Regions from separate parts of the Neisseria sp. P0006.S004 genome, predicted to be linked through region 2. Evidence: predicted binding sites of a transcription regulator. Region 2 holds the regulator's gene; the other holds the start of a gene.
What was found. The regulator sigma-54, encoded in region 2, starts transcription at its own class of promoters, with help from an activator protein. The targets are predictions, from matches to a motif close to CTGGCACGCTTCATGCTT.
Positions count from the first base shown of each region.

Region 1 (7,833 bases), on a different contig from region 2:
GTCGCCGCCGTTGACGGCTGTATTGAACTTGAAGAGTTTGTTTTTCAGGAAGTGGCCGAGGGTTGTGCGCGTGATGGAGTATTTGTCCGGCTGCGGCGCAACCCAGCCGAACAGCTCTTTGCTGCGGCCTTCTTCAATAACGGAAATCTGATTGTGGTAGCGGCCGAGGTAATCGTGCGCGCCTTGTGCAATCGCGCCGTTCAATACCGAGCCGGAAATCACGCGGTTGTCTGCGTCAACCAATTCGCCCGCAGTAATTTGCGATACTTTCGCACCCAAAACGGTACGCAAGAGGCGGGGTTTGTTGACTTGAGAACCACCCAAGGCAATTACGCGCTCAGTGTTCAGACGGCCTGTTGCAAACAAACGGCCAATGGCAATTACATCTTGATAATTGATGGTCCAAACGGTTTTGTTCGCACCGACTGGTTCGATGAAATGAATGTGCGTGCCGCTCAAACCGGCAGGATGTGGTCCGCCAAATTCATGTGTTTCGATGTTGGCAGCGTTTTCAGACGGCACATCTGCACCAGCTGCTTTACATACATGGATTTTACGCTCGGTCAGGCGGCTTAATACCAACAGGCCGCGTTTGAAGTCTTCGGCGGCTTGTTTGATGATGACCGTAGGATCGGCAGCCAGCGGATTGGTGTCCATCGCATTGACGAAGATGGCGAACGGCTCGGCATCGACGGCAGGGATTTTGCTGAACGGACGGGTGCGCAGCGCAGTCCACAAACCGGATTGGATCAGGTTGCGTCGCACTTCTTCGCTGCTCAATTTTGCCAGCGCTTCAGGTGCGTAGCGTTCGAACTCGATTTCGTCGTTGCCTTCTACGGCAATCACGACTGACTGAAGTACGCGCTTTTCGCCACGGTGAATCGCAGCGATTTTGCCTGAAGCCGGAGCAGTAAATACTACGCCCGGATTCTTTTTGTCTTCAAACAGCACTTGGCCTTTTTTGACGGCTTCGCCTTCCTTGATTTTCATCGAGGGGCGCATGCCGACATATTCTTCGCCAAGCAACGCGACTTCGGTAATGGCCGGGCCGTCATAAATGACTTGCTCCGGTCTGCCTGCGATAGGCAGGTCTAAGCCTTTTTTTATCTTAATCATAAGGATGCGTTACTTTTTGGTGGGTTGAGATTCGGATGTCGGATTGTTTTTTCAGACGGCATGTAATGCTTTGAAACAAAGGATGGGCTGTCTGAAAAAAGCAGAGGTTTGCTATAAAAACAACGAATAAACGCAAACAACAAAGCTTTAGATTTTATCAGGTATAGGCTGCTTTATGTCAGTTTTACGCTTATTTTTACGGGAAAAGTGGGAAAAAAGTAGGGATGTGTAATCGAGTGTTAAGGGAAATAATTTTTAATTGATTGATATTTAAACGCTATATTTGATGGTATAGCTGAAAATAAAAGGCCGTCTGAATTTCAGACGGCCTCTAAGTTTAAAAGAGCTGCCAAACGAAGAAAATCATCGTATGCAGGGCAAACAGCGGTACCAATACAATCACCGACCATGCCATATAGCCGAAGAAGGAAGGCATTGGTACGCCGCGTTGTTCGGCAATGGCTTTGACCATGAAGTTCGGCGCATTACCGATATAAGTGAGCGCGCCCATAAATACGGAACCCATGGATACTGCCAGCAATGAATGGAACAGGTGGCCTGTCATCAAGGCTTGGGCATCGCCACCGGCCATATTGAAGAACACCAAATAAGTCGGCGCGTTATCCAAGAATGCCGACAAAATGCCGCTCATCCAGAAATACATCACATTAATCGGATTGCCTGCTGCGTCGTGAACCAAAGAAACAACGGAAGCCAATGCACCTGTTTCGCCGGCTTTCAAAATCGCCAAAACAGGCGAAATGGTAATGAAAATACCCAAAAACAGTTTGCCCACTTCGGCAATCGGCTCGAAGTTGAACTCATTGCCTGCGCGGACCTGTTTGGGCGTGATAATCCAAGATACGGCGGTCAAAGCCAGCAAAATGCCATCGCGCATCAGGTTTTGCAAGGCATAATGGCTGTCCAAGATTTCAAAGCCCGGATGATTTGGTTTCCACAAACCGGATAGCAAAACCGCGCCGACAACACCGGCCAGTAACAGGAAATTCCATTTGCCGTAAATTTTGACTTTTTCTTCTTTATCGGAAGGAGCGGGAGCAAGGTGTTCGCTTTGTTCGCGGTTGAAGTGTCGGCTGTCGATGATGTAGAAAACGGCCAGCAAAACCACAGAACTAATCAATACAGGCATCAGCATGTGTTTGACCGTCCACATGAAATCTACGCCTTTCAGGAATCCTAAGAACAGAGGAGGGTCGCCTAAAGGAGTCAGACCGCCGCCGATATTCGCTACCAAGAAAATGAAGAAAATCACAATGTGAACGCGGTAATGGCGTTTATGATTGGCTTTCAAAAGCGGACGAATCATCAACATTGCCGCGCCTGTCGTCCCCATGATGGAAGACAAAGCCGTACCGACTGCCAACAGGGTTGTGTTCAATTTAGGCGAGCCGTGCAAATCGCCGCTGACAAAAATACCGCCTGAAATGGTATAGAGCGCCAAAAGCAGCAGGATAAAGGGGATATATTCTTCAACCAACGCATGGGCAACGGTATGTACGCCAGCTCCGAAACCAAAGGTTACGATAAACGGCGTCAAAAACAGCAGCGTCCAAAACGCTGTAATTTTGCCAAAGTGGTGGTGCCAAATACGGGAGAAAAACAGAGGTCCAAGTGCAATGGATAAGAGAATCAGTGCAAACGGCAGACCCCAAAGCAGGCTTGCGGATGAGCCGTCAAAATCGGATGCCGCAGCAGGAAAGGCGGCAAGAAGCAGTAAAAATGAGAGAGAGCGCATAGTATTTCCTTTTTATTCTGTTGCGCCGTTAGAAACTTCGTCGAGAAAGCACGGCGGTGAAATATTCAGGCCGTCTGAAAATATCCAGACGAACTGCGCGGTTGTGTCAGGGGAAAGTATAACGCAAAGCAAGTGTTAAGGGACGGTTTAGGGTGTTGGAATCAAAAGAAATGTTGATACAAATAAAGGAATCAAAATGAGTAGAGTAGTTGGAGGTAGTAAAAAAATGGTTTTGAAACAGGAGTTTGAAATATCGGAAATAATGCTATCGAAAAAATACTTTGAATTAATTTTAGCTAAAATTTACATTTGATTGAATAAATGGAGGCCGTCTGAAAATGAGGGTTGAATAGGGTAATTTAGGTGTTACTGATTGTTTTGACGGATAAATTGGGTATAAAAACAAAAACAGGTAAGCAAAAATGCCTACCTGTTTTATTTATGCTTCTGGCCGCAGCCACATCCACACGGCCACGCAGCTGCAGAAGATTGATGATACGGCACCAATCCACCAGCGTTCCGGAAATTGCCAAAACATAAACAGGCAAGAAACAGTCATCATGCTAATGGCGAAGAATTTTGCCTTGCGCGGCACGGCGCCGTTGTTTTCCCAGTTTTGTATGATGGGGCCGAAATAGCGGTGATGATAGAGCCAATTGTGAAAGCGCGGCGAAGCCTTTGCCCAGCAGGCGGCGGTCAATAAAATGAAAGGTGTAGTCGGCAGCAATGGCAGGAAAATGCCGATAATGCCCAAGACGAGCGACAATGCGCCGCAAAAAATCAATAAATAGCGAACCATCTTCCCATCACCAATTATTTGTTTTCAGACGGCTTGTGATGTGGAAATGGACAACGCGGAATGTCTAATTTATTCCAGCCTTCGTGCCCCATTTTTTCCAGCAGCGCGATATTGCGGTCAAAAATTGCCGAGGCATCGGGAAATGCTTCAGCCGCTTTGGCAATACTGTCTTCACGAATCAAGTGCAAAGTCGGATAGGGCGAACGATTGGTGTAGTTGCTGATGTCGTCGGCCTCAGTGCCTTCAAATTGGAAATTGGGATGGAACGGCGCAATTTGGACAATGCCTTCCAATTCGTTTTCTACAACGGCATCGTCGGCAATCTCCAGCATTTGGTTGAAGGTTTCAAAATCAGGGAATAGCGTCGGATGAAGCAGTAAAGTGGTTTCCAATTCCGAAGTGGGCGTATTGCCCAGAAGCTGCAATTCACGATCCAAGTCCTCAAGGAAACCGTCCAAATGACGGGCTTCGCTGACAACGACGCGAACCAGGTTTTTAACGTGCGGCGCTTTGGCAAACGGGCAGAGATTCAGGCCGATAACGGCTTTTTCCAGCCATTGTTTGGTATGTTCTGAAACAGTATCGATATCGAGATGGGTGGTGTCTGTCATAGTAAAAGCTTATGTGAATTATTCTTAAAAAGTATACAAGTGTATGGACATGAAAGCAAACCATTGGAATTTAAAAGGCCGTCTGAACAACAGACGGCCTTTATCAGTTTCAAATCATTAATCCTGAACCAAATGAACCAAAGGCAGAGCGGTCGTGTTTTTAATTTCTTTCAACACAAAACTCGATTGCGCATCTTGCACGCCGTGGTGCGAAAGCAGCGTGTCCAAAACAAAATGGGAAAACGCGTTCATATCGGTAAAAAAGGCATGGAGCAGATAGTCGGTTTCACCCGTTAATGCAAAGCAGCTCAATACTTCCGGCCAAGCGCGGACAGATTCGGAAAAATCCTCGCGCGCATCTTTTGCCTTGCTAATCGATACACGGATAAAAGCCTGCAAACCCAAGCCCAAAGATACGGGAGAAAGCTGGGCGGCGTATTTTTGAATGATGCCCGCATCTTCAAGCTGTTTGAGACGGCGTAGGCAGGGAGAAGGGGAGAGCGCTACCTTTTCAGAAAGCTCAACATTGCTCAACCGCCCATTTTCCTGCAAAACCTGCAGAATCTTTAAATCCGTTTTATCCAAGTTCAGATGAGGCATGATGGTTCTCCCAGTGTATACAATGTATGTTTTGAAAATGAAAAATGCTTAAAAATAAAGACTTGTATGGTTAAATTATATATTGAGTTCAGATGGGCGACAAATTGTCTTATCAGGAGTGTTGCGAATTTGTTTTATGTAGTGGTGAAAAGATGAAGGCCGTCTGAACCAATCAGGTTAAAACTTTCCTGTCGGATTAGGATTAAATATAAAGAGGCCGTCTGAAAATGAATTTCAGACGGCATTTATTTTCGTAATGTGTTTATTCAGGCTCTTAATGACCTTGTTTTGGAGAGTTTTGTTCTTTTGCTTTGATTCGTTTTCCGCGTTTGTATTTGGCTTTGTTTGGGGTGTTTTCTTCGCAATGTATTTTTGTGTTTTTCTTAAGGTGTATGGCTTGGCCGTTATCCGTGTGAGTTGTCACGGCACATGGCGGGAACCATCATCGGATCCAGTGTTCCGCCGCATTGCCAGTTGAGCAACCAAGTCGAATCGTTATTAATTCGATAAGGGGTCAGGGTCAGGACTTTGCCTTTGTTTTGGCCTTTATCGAAAGGAATGCTGATTTTTCCTGTATCTGCTTCTACAGTTACGCCACCGTTTTGGATGTATGTGCCGCCGATGCGTTGAGCGGTAACGCCGATTGCGCCTTGTTTGCTGACATCCTCTGCATTGGGCAGGCGGTTATTTACCGCTGAGGCAATGCTGATTTCGGTTTTCAGGTCATCGGCAAGGTATAGTGCTTCAGAGGCTTGCGCCCTGCCGATATAGTTTTGATAGGTAGGCACGGCGACAACAACCAGAATACCGAGGATGGCGATCACTATCATCAGCTCAATCAGGGTAAAACCTTTTTGGGCTTGAAATGGGGTATTCATTTGAGCGTATCGTTTTCTTATTTTTATAAAGCAAATCCCATAAATGCCTTATGGGATTTGCTTTTATCTGAAATGTGCTGTTTATGTAAAAATTATGGCTTCTTAGGAGCAGGAGTAGCAGTTCGGCAGTTAGCAGGCAAATGTTTCTCTTCACCTTTATCTTTAGTGCATGCCCACTCGATTGGTGCTTCAATATTACCTGAAGCTTGGCTTGGGGTCAGAGTAAATTCAGGATTTTCTTTTGCTCCAGTATCTTTAGTTATAACTTTAATTACACCCTTCTCTCCAATAGTAATGCTTTTAACGTACTTGGTTTCTACGAATTTATAACCACTATTATCAGCATTATTAGCATTAACTTTATCCAAACCACCGAGTGCTGCGGCAGTTTCAACCACAGCTAATTTTGCAGGAGCTGCGAGACCCAAGCCTTCAGATACTTTGGCGCGGATGGTGTAGTCTTGGTATGCAGGCAGAGCGATTACGGCCAAGATGCCCAAGATGGCGATTACGATCATCAATTCGATCAGGGTGAAACCTTTTTGGATTGCTTTCATTGATTAAAACTCCAGTTTGAAAGTGTGAATAATTATGTTTAAGTAAAAAGTCCGTAATGTGCTTGGCACTTTGTATTATGAGTAAACCATAAAGTAAGAAGGAATATACAGCTTCCGTCGGGCTTGCTGCTTTGAGGCTTGGGCCTTATCGGACGTGTTGTTTCAAGCAGTCGGTGTGCCAAGTGCGCAAAACTGATTAAAAAATTTATTTTTTATTTTTTGTTTATTGTTTTTATTGGGATTATTTTTTAATTTTTAAGTTTTATGAGGTTTTGTTTGAAAGTTTCAGGATTTTAGGGAATTTGGGTGGTTGACGTTTTTTGTCAGTTTTGTGTTTTTTGTGACAGGGAAAGGAGGCAAGTTTGGGTGTGTGACGTTTTTTGTCAGAAATTAAGCTTGTTCAATAATATGTTAATTGGTTTAGATAGGCGGTGATTTTTTGGATTAATCGGTGAGTTTAATATTTTGTGATTTTATTTTTTTGTTTTTTATAGGTTTTATTTTGTATGCGTATTTTGTTTGAATATGGATGAGGAAAAGATTTGGAAGGAAGGATTTTTAAAGAGGGTTTGGTGTAATAGGTGAATGAAAATTTTTATTAGAATTATATTCATATGGGTTATGATTTTTGAATGTAGTTTTATGTCAGAAGGAAGTTTTGGTTTCGAATTTTAAGGCTTTGGATTTCTTGAGTGTTTGAGAAGGGTATATTCAGGATGTTTATATATTTGGATGTGATTAGGGTGAGTAAAAAATGCTCACCCTATGTTTTTAAGATGTTCAGACGGCCTTTATGGAGTCAAGACTTCGATCAATGCCTGTTTTAGGGTGTTTTGGGTTTGCGGGTCTTGTAGGGATGGGCTGTAGGTGATGAAGCTGTCCTCAATGCGCTGATCCAAGGTGGTGATTTTGGCGTAGCGCAGGCTGATGTTGTGTGCGAAGAAGGTCTCGGCGATGTCGGCGAGAAGGTGGGGGCGGTTGACGGCGGTGATGTCTATGGTGTGCCAGCCGGGATAATCTTCTTCGGGGGTGATGATTACGGTAGGAGGGATGGGGATGTGGCGGATGCGGCGGCTGATGTGCGGGCGGCCGCTTTGTTTTTGGACGGTGGTGTTGCCGTGGATGAAGCTGTTGAGTTCGGCTTCGAGTGCGCTTTGGCGGTCGGGATATTCTTCGGGCGGGAGATTGTCGGGAAGTTGCAGGATAAAGGTGTCGAGGATGTAGTCGTGCTCGGTAATGAAGGCGCGGGCGGCTTGGATGTCGAAGCGGTGGCTGCTGAAGATGCGGCAGAGGCGTGCGAAGAGGCGGTCGCCATTGGGCATGAACACCATGACTTGAAGGCTGTTGCTTTGGGGAAGGATGCGGCTGCGGACGGCCGGACTTTGGGTGTCGTAGGCGAGGTTTGCGGTGTGCCAGAGGATTTCCCGTGTCTGATGGCGGACGTAGTATGCGCTGCCGAGGATGCGGCGGAGTTTTTGTTGGTTTTTGAGGGGAACGGCCGCGCGTGTGAGCTGAT
Region 1 covers NZ_JBQCUS010000004.1:65,443-73,275, forward strand. Annotated here, with positions in the region: gene ACTHR2_RS07270 (Na(+)-translocating NADH-quinone reductase subunit A) at 1-1,116, opposite strand, end outside; gene ACTHR2_RS07275 (sodium:proton antiporter) at 1,454-2,872, opposite strand; gene ACTHR2_RS07280 (YbaN family protein) at 3,312-3,671, opposite strand; gene ACTHR2_RS07285 (DUF1415 domain-containing protein) at 3,686-4,282, opposite strand; gene ACTHR2_RS07290 (Lrp/AsnC family transcriptional regulator) at 4,400-4,882, opposite strand; gene ACTHR2_RS07295 (pilin) at 5,287-5,760, opposite strand; gene ACTHR2_RS07300 (pilin) at 5,853-6,317, opposite strand; gene glnD ([protein-PII] uridylyltransferase) at 7,109-7,833, opposite strand, start outside.
Region 1: a site for sigma-54 is predicted at 6,482-6,499, ahead of ACTHR2_RS07300 (pilin). Genes of this name have one in related genera too.

Region 2 (7,833 bases):
ATCCGTAAAACAAACATATCTGCCTGTCTTACGGACATTTCAAAAACCTATCGGCTTGTTCCAACAAAAGGCCGTCTGAAACTTAATTTGTCAAAGTTTCAGACGGCCTTTTATTATTCAATAAAGATAGCAGAAGTTCATTCGCCATATCCCCCATCTTTGCTACAATATCCCTTTTCTTTTTTATTGATTCCACTATGACCAACGCACCCCAAACCAGCACTATGCAGCGAATTTTCTCGCGCAAAATGCTGATCTGCATTTTCACAGGCTTCACTTCGGGGTTGCCGCTTTATTTTCTGATCAACCTGATTCCGGCATGGTTGCGCAGCGAACATGTCGATTTGAAAACCATCGGCCTGATGGCACTTATCGGGCTGCCTTTCACTTGGAAATTTATCTGGTCTCCCGTCATTGATTTGGTCAGATTACCTTTTTTAGGACGGCGACGCGGTTGGATGCTGGTTACGCAAATTGGTTTGCTGCTGACCTTGCTCATTTATGCCTTCCTAAATCCTGCTCAGCATTTATATGTAATTATGGGCTTATCGTTGGTGGTCGCTTTTTTCTCTGCCAGCCAAGATATTGTATTGGATGCATTTCGCCGCGAAATTTTGTCAGATGAAGAATTAGGCTTAGGCAACTCTATCCACGTCAACGCCTACCGTATCGCCGCTTTGGTACCCGGATCGCTCAGCTTGATTTTGGCCGACTTGATGCCTTGGCACAACGTATTCATCATTACTGCACTATTTATGCTGCCCGGTCTGCTGATGACCTTGTTTTTAGCTAAAGAGCCTGACATTCCACCATCTGTGTCGCGTACATTTGCCCAAACAGTCTCTGACCCTTTCAGTGAGTTCTTCTCCCGCAAAGGAATCAAACAGGCCATATTGGTATTGCTGTTTATCTTTCTCTACAAACTGGGCGACAGCATGGCCACTTCTTTGGCTACACCTTTTTATCTGGACATAGGCTTCAGCAAAACCGACATCGGCCTCATCGCCAAAAATGCCGGTTTATGGCCTGCTGTCATTGCCGGTATTGTAGGCGGTATTTGGATGATAAAGCTCGGTATCAATAGAGCTTTGTGGATTTTCGGCGTGGCGCAATGGGTTACTATTCTAGGCTTTGCTTGGTTGGCAAATTTTGGCAAGTTTGAAACCATCACACTGACAGAGCAAATGATGCTTGCGGCCGTGATTGGGGCAGAAGCAGCGGGCGTAGGTCTGGGTACAGCGGCGTTTGTTGCCTACATGGCTCGTGAAACCAATCCTGCATTTACGGCCACACAATTAGCCCTCTTTACCAGCCTGTCAGCCGTTCCACGTACATTTATCAATGCTTCGGCAGGCTATCTGATTGAAGCGATGGGCTACTTCAATTTCTACTGGCTGTGTTTCGCTTTGGGCATACCGGGCATGTTGCTGCTGTTTAAAGTGGCACCGTGGAATGGTGAAAAAGTGAGTAACTAGATTGCCAGTCTAAAACATCTAGCAAAACAAAAGGCCGTCTGAATATTCAGACGGCCTTTATCATACAAAAACTTTATTCGGCAGCAGGTTTGACAGTACTGCGGACATCGCCGCTTTTTTCTTTATGTTTCAAAACAGCGCGGTCGAGTTTGTCCATCAAAACATCAATCGCGGCATACATATCCTGTTCAATCGCTTCAACGTGCAAATCTTTGCCTGCCAAATGCACATCGGCTTCGGCTTTCTGGCTGACTTTTTCCACCGAGAGCGTGATGGTCACGGAAATGATGTTGTCGGCGTGGCGACTGATTCGTGCCAACTTGTCGGAAACGTAGTTTTTGATGGCTTCGGTAACATCAAAATTCAGACCGGTGATTTTCAGATTCATGATACAGCTCCTTCGGTTGGTTAGTCCGTCAAAACGGATCGGAATATATCTACTCGGTAAATTTTCGTTTGTGTGCCGGTGGGATGTCTAATGATTCTCTATATTTAGCAACTGTACGTCTGGCAATTTCAATGCCGCGTTGTTTTAATAATTTGACGAGGGTCTCGTCCGAATAGGGTTTGCTGCTGTCTTCACTTTCAATCAACTGGCTCAATACGGCTTTGATTGCGCCTTGGCTGAACCCTTCGCCATCATCATCGGCATTGACTGCCTGTGTGAAGAAATAGCGTAACGCAAACAGGCCGCGCGGGCAAGACAAATATTTCTGATTGGCGGCACGCGAGATGGTACTTTCCGCCAAACCCAATTCGGCGGCGGCATCTTTCATCAGCATGGGAGACAGGCCGATTTCTCCGAAGATGAAAAAATCTTCCTGATTTTTGACGATATACTCGGCAAGGCGGAGGACAGTGCTTTTACGCAGCTCCAAAGAATCAATGCGCTGCTTGGCTTCGTTGATTTTTTCCTTCCACTCCGGTGCGCCCTCTTCCTCTGATTTCATCAGGTCGCAATATTCCTGATTGAGCTGCAGCTTCGGCCAAGCCGCTTCGTTGCTGATGACTTCCCAGCCGTCCTTGCCCTCTTTGACCCAAACGTCAGGCTGAATATAAGGCGTAGGCGTGGCAGAGGCGAAGCCGTAGGCTGGATAGGGATTGAGCCCGGCAATCATATCGAGCGCGGCTTCTATGGTTTTGCTGTCGGTATCGGGATAAAGTTTGCGGAAACGCAGAACGTTTTGTTTGCGGTTTTTGCCTAAGTCTTGAAGCGAACTTTGCACCAAATGCGCGGCCATTTGTCGGGCAGGAGAAGCCGGCAAACGCATTAATTGCAACATAAGCGACTCGGTCAAATCCGCCGCCGCCACGCCGGGCGGCTCAAAGGTTTGCAATACATCCAGCGCGTTTTGCAGGGCTTCTTCGTCCAGCATCCATTCCAACGGCGTGTGGTCGATAATTTCTTCGAGGCTGTCGGTGAGGTAGCCTTGTTCGTCCAAAAAATCAATCAAGACGTGAACATAGGCCGCTTCCACTTGCGAGAGCGGATGCTCGCACACTTGGGCATGCAAATAGTGTTTGAAATCCTCTTCTTCGGCGATGTTGCTCCAAATATCTTCGGCATCGTCGCCACTCAACTGCTGACCTGCGCGCGGCATGGTTACCGCACGGTTGAGCCCGCTATCGGCAAACTCATCGGTTTCCGGACGCTCAAGCAGAGGATTGTCTGACAACCAGTCTTCCACTTCGCGCTCAAGCTCAAGACCCGACATCTGCAAGATGCGCAAAGACTGCTGCAGCCGCTGGTTGAGCTGCTGGGTCTGTTTGAGTTTAAGGACGAGTGAAGACATAATGTTTGATAGTAAATGTGCTTTATGGATTTCAGACGGCCTGTATCTGATGGGCCGTCTGAAAGTATCGGATATATTGTTTATATATTGGATGATTATTTCAATATATTATTCTTTTATCAACCGATAAATGAATTATTCGACAGTAGAGATATTTTCTAATTTAAAATAAACGCAATACGTCGAGTAAAAAACATGGCAACAGGCTTCCCGCGATAGGTAGCGGGTTGAAATTTTGTCTGCAAAACCGCTTTTCGTCCTGCAGCATCTAAACGCGAGTATCCACTGCTCTTTTTTACCCATACAAATGCTTTGCCATCTATATTGATAAAGACATTTAATACCACAGTCCCTTCCTCGCCATTCTCTGTAGAAAGCTGTGGATAAGGTGGGGAAGCAACTTGGACAGGTTTCGTCTTTATCTCTTCTTTGAATCCATTTGGCACAGTATAAAAGAATCTGAATTTTTTAAGGCTTTCCAGTGTCTTACAATCCGTTTGTTGGGTTTTCTGATTATAAGTACACTCTTTATAAGGCTCGACTTGTTTTGGCAAACCTACTTCTTGAGCAAGTTTCAACAATTCCAGCGCATCCACTTCCCAATGGAGGCTTTTTCCCAGCTTACCTTCTTTATCCACGATAGCTGTCGCCGTTACGATACCGGTTATCGGCTTGCCATTTTTATCTATCACGCCTTGGCGCACACCCATATCCTGCCATGACTGTTCGGGCATGGCATGCACAGTGGTAGCTGCCAAAACGGCAAAGGAAGACAAAAAAATTCGTTTCAACACAGATGCACCTTTTCAGACGGCCTAAACTCAATATTTGAAATTTTCACCCAAGTAAACCGAACGGACTTGTTCATTGTTGACCAAATCATCCGGCTTGCCTGAAGCCAATACCGTACCGTCGCTGATGATGTAGGCACGGTCGCAGATACTGAGGGTTTCGCGCACGTTGTGGTCGGTAATCAATACGCCGATACCGCGTGATTTGAGGAACTCGATGATTTTCTGAATATCGATGACGGCAATCGGGTCAACGCCGGCAAAAGGTTCGTCCAACAAAATGAAACGCGGCTGCATGGCCAGCACGCGTGCGATTTCGACACGGCGGCGTTCGCCACCGGACAAGGACGGAGCAGGGTTGTTGCGCAGGCGTTCGATGTTCAAATCGGCCAACAGTTTTTCCAGTTCGGCATCGATGCGGCTTTTGTCCTTCATGCTGATTTCCAAAATAGCGCGGATATTTTGTTCCACAGTCATTTTGCGGAAAATCGAGGCTTCCTGCGGCAGATAGCCGACGCCGAGGCGGGCGCGCTCGTGAATGGGCAGGTGGCGCAATTCTTGTCCGTCCAGCATCACGCTGCCTGCATCGGCGGCAATCAGGCCGACAATCATGTAAAAGCTGGTGGTCTTACCTGCGCCGTTGGGGCCGAGCAGGCCGATGACTTCGCCGCTTTCGATTTCAAGGGAGAAGCTTTTGACGACTTGGCGTTTTTTGAAACTTTTTTGCAGGTTTTGAACCACAAGACGGCTGTTGTTTGCGCTCATATTCTGTTGACTTTCGATATTGACCTCAGGCCGTCTGAACCTTTTTCAGACGGCCTTTTTGTGTGTTTTCTTATTTGTTTTTCTGCGTGCTGGACGGCTGGATGACAACGCTGACTCGGCCGGATTTGGCGGCGGATTTCACACCGGATTTGGCGCTGCCGTTGATGGTGTAAACCTCGGTTTTGGTGTTGTAGGTAATGACCGCACCTTCGGCCACATCGCCGCCGCGCTGTACTTTGGCATTGCCGGTCAGGGTAACCAGGTTGGCTGCGGAAGAATACGTTACAGTATTGGCTTGGCCGTTGACCACGCCTTTGCCGCCGTCCAACTCTTGGCTGAATTTGACGGGCGAACCGGTGGCTTTCATCAACTGCTCGCTTTTGTCGTTGCGCGAAACGGTTACGCTGCCGGCACGGATATTGAGCGTGCCTTGTTTGATGATGACGTTGCCGGAAAAGGTGGTGCTTTGGTTGTTTTGGTCAAGCGAGCCTTGGTCGGCTTCGATTTGAATCGGCTGCTTGCTGTCGCTTTGCAGGGCAAAGGCCGGGCTGGCGGCAAAAACGGCAACAAGAGCTAAGGTTTTACAAATTTTTTGTATCATAAATTGTGGCTTTCACTTTGGAAGGGAAATTCAGCAAACCGGTTTTGTGATCATAAGTCATGCCGTTTGCCTGACCGCTAGACTGTCCGTATTGGAAAGTAACAGGGCTGTCGGTATGGGCGTATTGCGCCTCGGTATCGACATTCAAGCGTTCGGTTTTGACGATGCCGGCCAAACGCTTGGCATCTGCCGCTTTGTTTAAGACAACATTCTGTTCAAAAACGACTTTTTTGTTTTGAATATTGTACGCGGCCTTGTCGCTGCCGACTTCGTACAGCAGGCTGCCGTCGCGGTAAAACGAAAGATGCGGTTTGTTCAAATGCACATCCGCGCTATTCGGATATTGAACGGCATCGACCGCGCTCAGGTTTTCTTTCAGACGGCCTTCTTGGTCAAAACGTTTGCCGTTGATGCCTTTCATCGAATATTGCGGCTCATTCGGATTGAGGACGACTTCTTCGACCTGCACTTCGCTGATGCGGCCGAGCCACGCCGCCAGTGCGCCGAGTGAAACGGCCAACACCAGCGGAAAAGCGATTCCGTAACGCCATCTGATTTTCATCGTACATACTCTTTCAAAGCAGGTTCAAGCGTACCTTGCGCCTGCATAATCAAATCGCACACTTCACGCACCGCGCCTGCGCCGCCGGAACGTCGGGTTACATAATGGGCGTATTGCAAAGTAAACCAATGCGCTTCAGGGACGGCGACCGCCAATCCGCAACGCACCATCACGGGCAAATCGACAACATCATCGCCGACAAAGGCGCACTCATGCTCCTCCACACCGGCCTGTTCGCGTAATTGGGCGTAGGCGGCACGTTTGTCGTGAATGCCTTTGAAGTAATAGTTGATACCGAGCTGCTTCACGCGGATACCGACGGAAGGCGCATCGCGGCCGGTAATAATTGCAGTTTGCACACCGCTGGCCTGAAGCATTTTCAAACCGTGTCCGTCCAAAGTGTGGAACGATTTGATTTCTTCGCCGTTGTCGCGGATAAAAATGCGGCCGTCGGTCAAAACGCCGTCTACATCCAGTATCAGCAGTTTGATACCTAAAGCGCGTTGTTGCAGGTCGGAAGAGAGGTTTTGCATAAGGTTTCCTTATTTCAGACGGCCTATTCTAGCATAAGGCCGTCTGAAAACGTTTTTACCGTCGATTCAGACAATTCGTGCCATCAATAAATCATGCATGTTCAGCGCGCCAATCAGCACGCCGTTTTCTTTGACCACCAGCAAACCGTTCACATGGCCGCTCTGCATGGCTTTCAAGGCTTCAGTGGCAAGACGGTCGGCGGAGATGGTTTTCGGAGAGGCGTGCATAATGTCGTCCACTTTCAAACCGGCAAAGCTGTCGCGTTCTTGAAACAGACGGCGCAAATCGCCATCGGTAAATACGCCTTTCAGACGGCCTTCGGCATCGGTTACCGCCAACATGCCCAAGCCTTTTTCACTCATGCGGACAATGGCCTCTTTCAACGGCGTGCCCAACAAAACGGCTGGCAGGGCTTCGTCTTTGTGCATGATATCCGCCACGCGCAGTAACAGGCGTTTGCCCAAGCTTCCGGCCGGATGGCTCAAAGCAAAATCATCCGGCGTAAACGCTCGCGCCTGCAGCAATACCACCGCCAGCGCATCGCCCAAGGCCATCACGGCGGTCGTACTGGAAGTCGGTGCAAGGCCGAGCGGACAAGCTTCTTTGGAAACCGCCGCGGTAATATGGATATCGGCATGACGCGCCATGGTCGAAGTCGGATGGGCAGTGATACAAATAAGCGTGATGTTTTTACGTTTCAACGCCGGAATAATCGCTGCAATTTCATCGCTTTCGCCGGAATTGGAAATGGCAACCACGACATCGTGGTCCACAATCATGCCCAAATCGCCGTGTGCCGCTTCGGCAGGATGGACGAAAAACGCAGGCGTGCCTGTCGAAGCCATGGTTGCCGCCATTTTACGGCCGATGTGTCCGGACTTACCCATGCCGGTAATGACGACCCTGCCCTTGCAGTGCAACAACGCTTCCGCCGCACGGACAAAATCATGGTTCAAAGCCGCCGCAATTTCACGCAAACCTTCGGCTTCCGTATCCAATACATCGCGCGCCCAGTCGAGATAAAGTGTGTTTTCCGCCATCAAAGCCACCTTTCGTGCTTGAATTTAGGTTTGTTTTGCCCAAATTAATCGGCTGTAAACTGTTCAAATTCATCGAATCGGCGTAGCATTACCGCCACTTCACAAACAAACCTATTATGTAAAAGGAATCAGAGATGACTATTTTATCGGACGTTAAAGCATTAGGACAACAAATCTGGTTGGACAATCTCTCCCGTTCGCTGGTACAAAGCGGCGAATTGGCAGAAATGCTGAAACAAGGTGTGTGTGGCGTAACTTCCAATCCTGCCATT
Region 2 covers NZ_JBQCUS010000002.1:376,684-384,516, reverse strand. Annotated here, with positions in the region: gene ACTHR2_RS04840 (AmpG family muropeptide MFS transporter) at 225-1,475, shown strand; gene hpf (ribosome hibernation-promoting factor, HPF/YfiA family) at 1,549-1,863, opposite strand; gene rpoN (RNA polymerase factor sigma-54) at 1,913-3,268, opposite strand; gene ACTHR2_RS04825 (energy transducer TonB) at 3,427-4,062, opposite strand; gene lptB (LPS export ABC transporter ATP-binding protein) at 4,090-4,824, opposite strand; gene lptA (lipopolysaccharide transport periplasmic protein LptA) at 4,895-5,425, opposite strand; gene lptC (LPS export ABC transporter periplasmic protein LptC) at 5,406-5,987, opposite strand; gene ACTHR2_RS04805 (KdsC family phosphatase) at 5,984-6,520, opposite strand; gene ACTHR2_RS04800 (KpsF/GutQ family sugar-phosphate isomerase) at 6,587-7,561, opposite strand; gene tal (transaldolase) at 7,696-7,833, shown strand, end outside.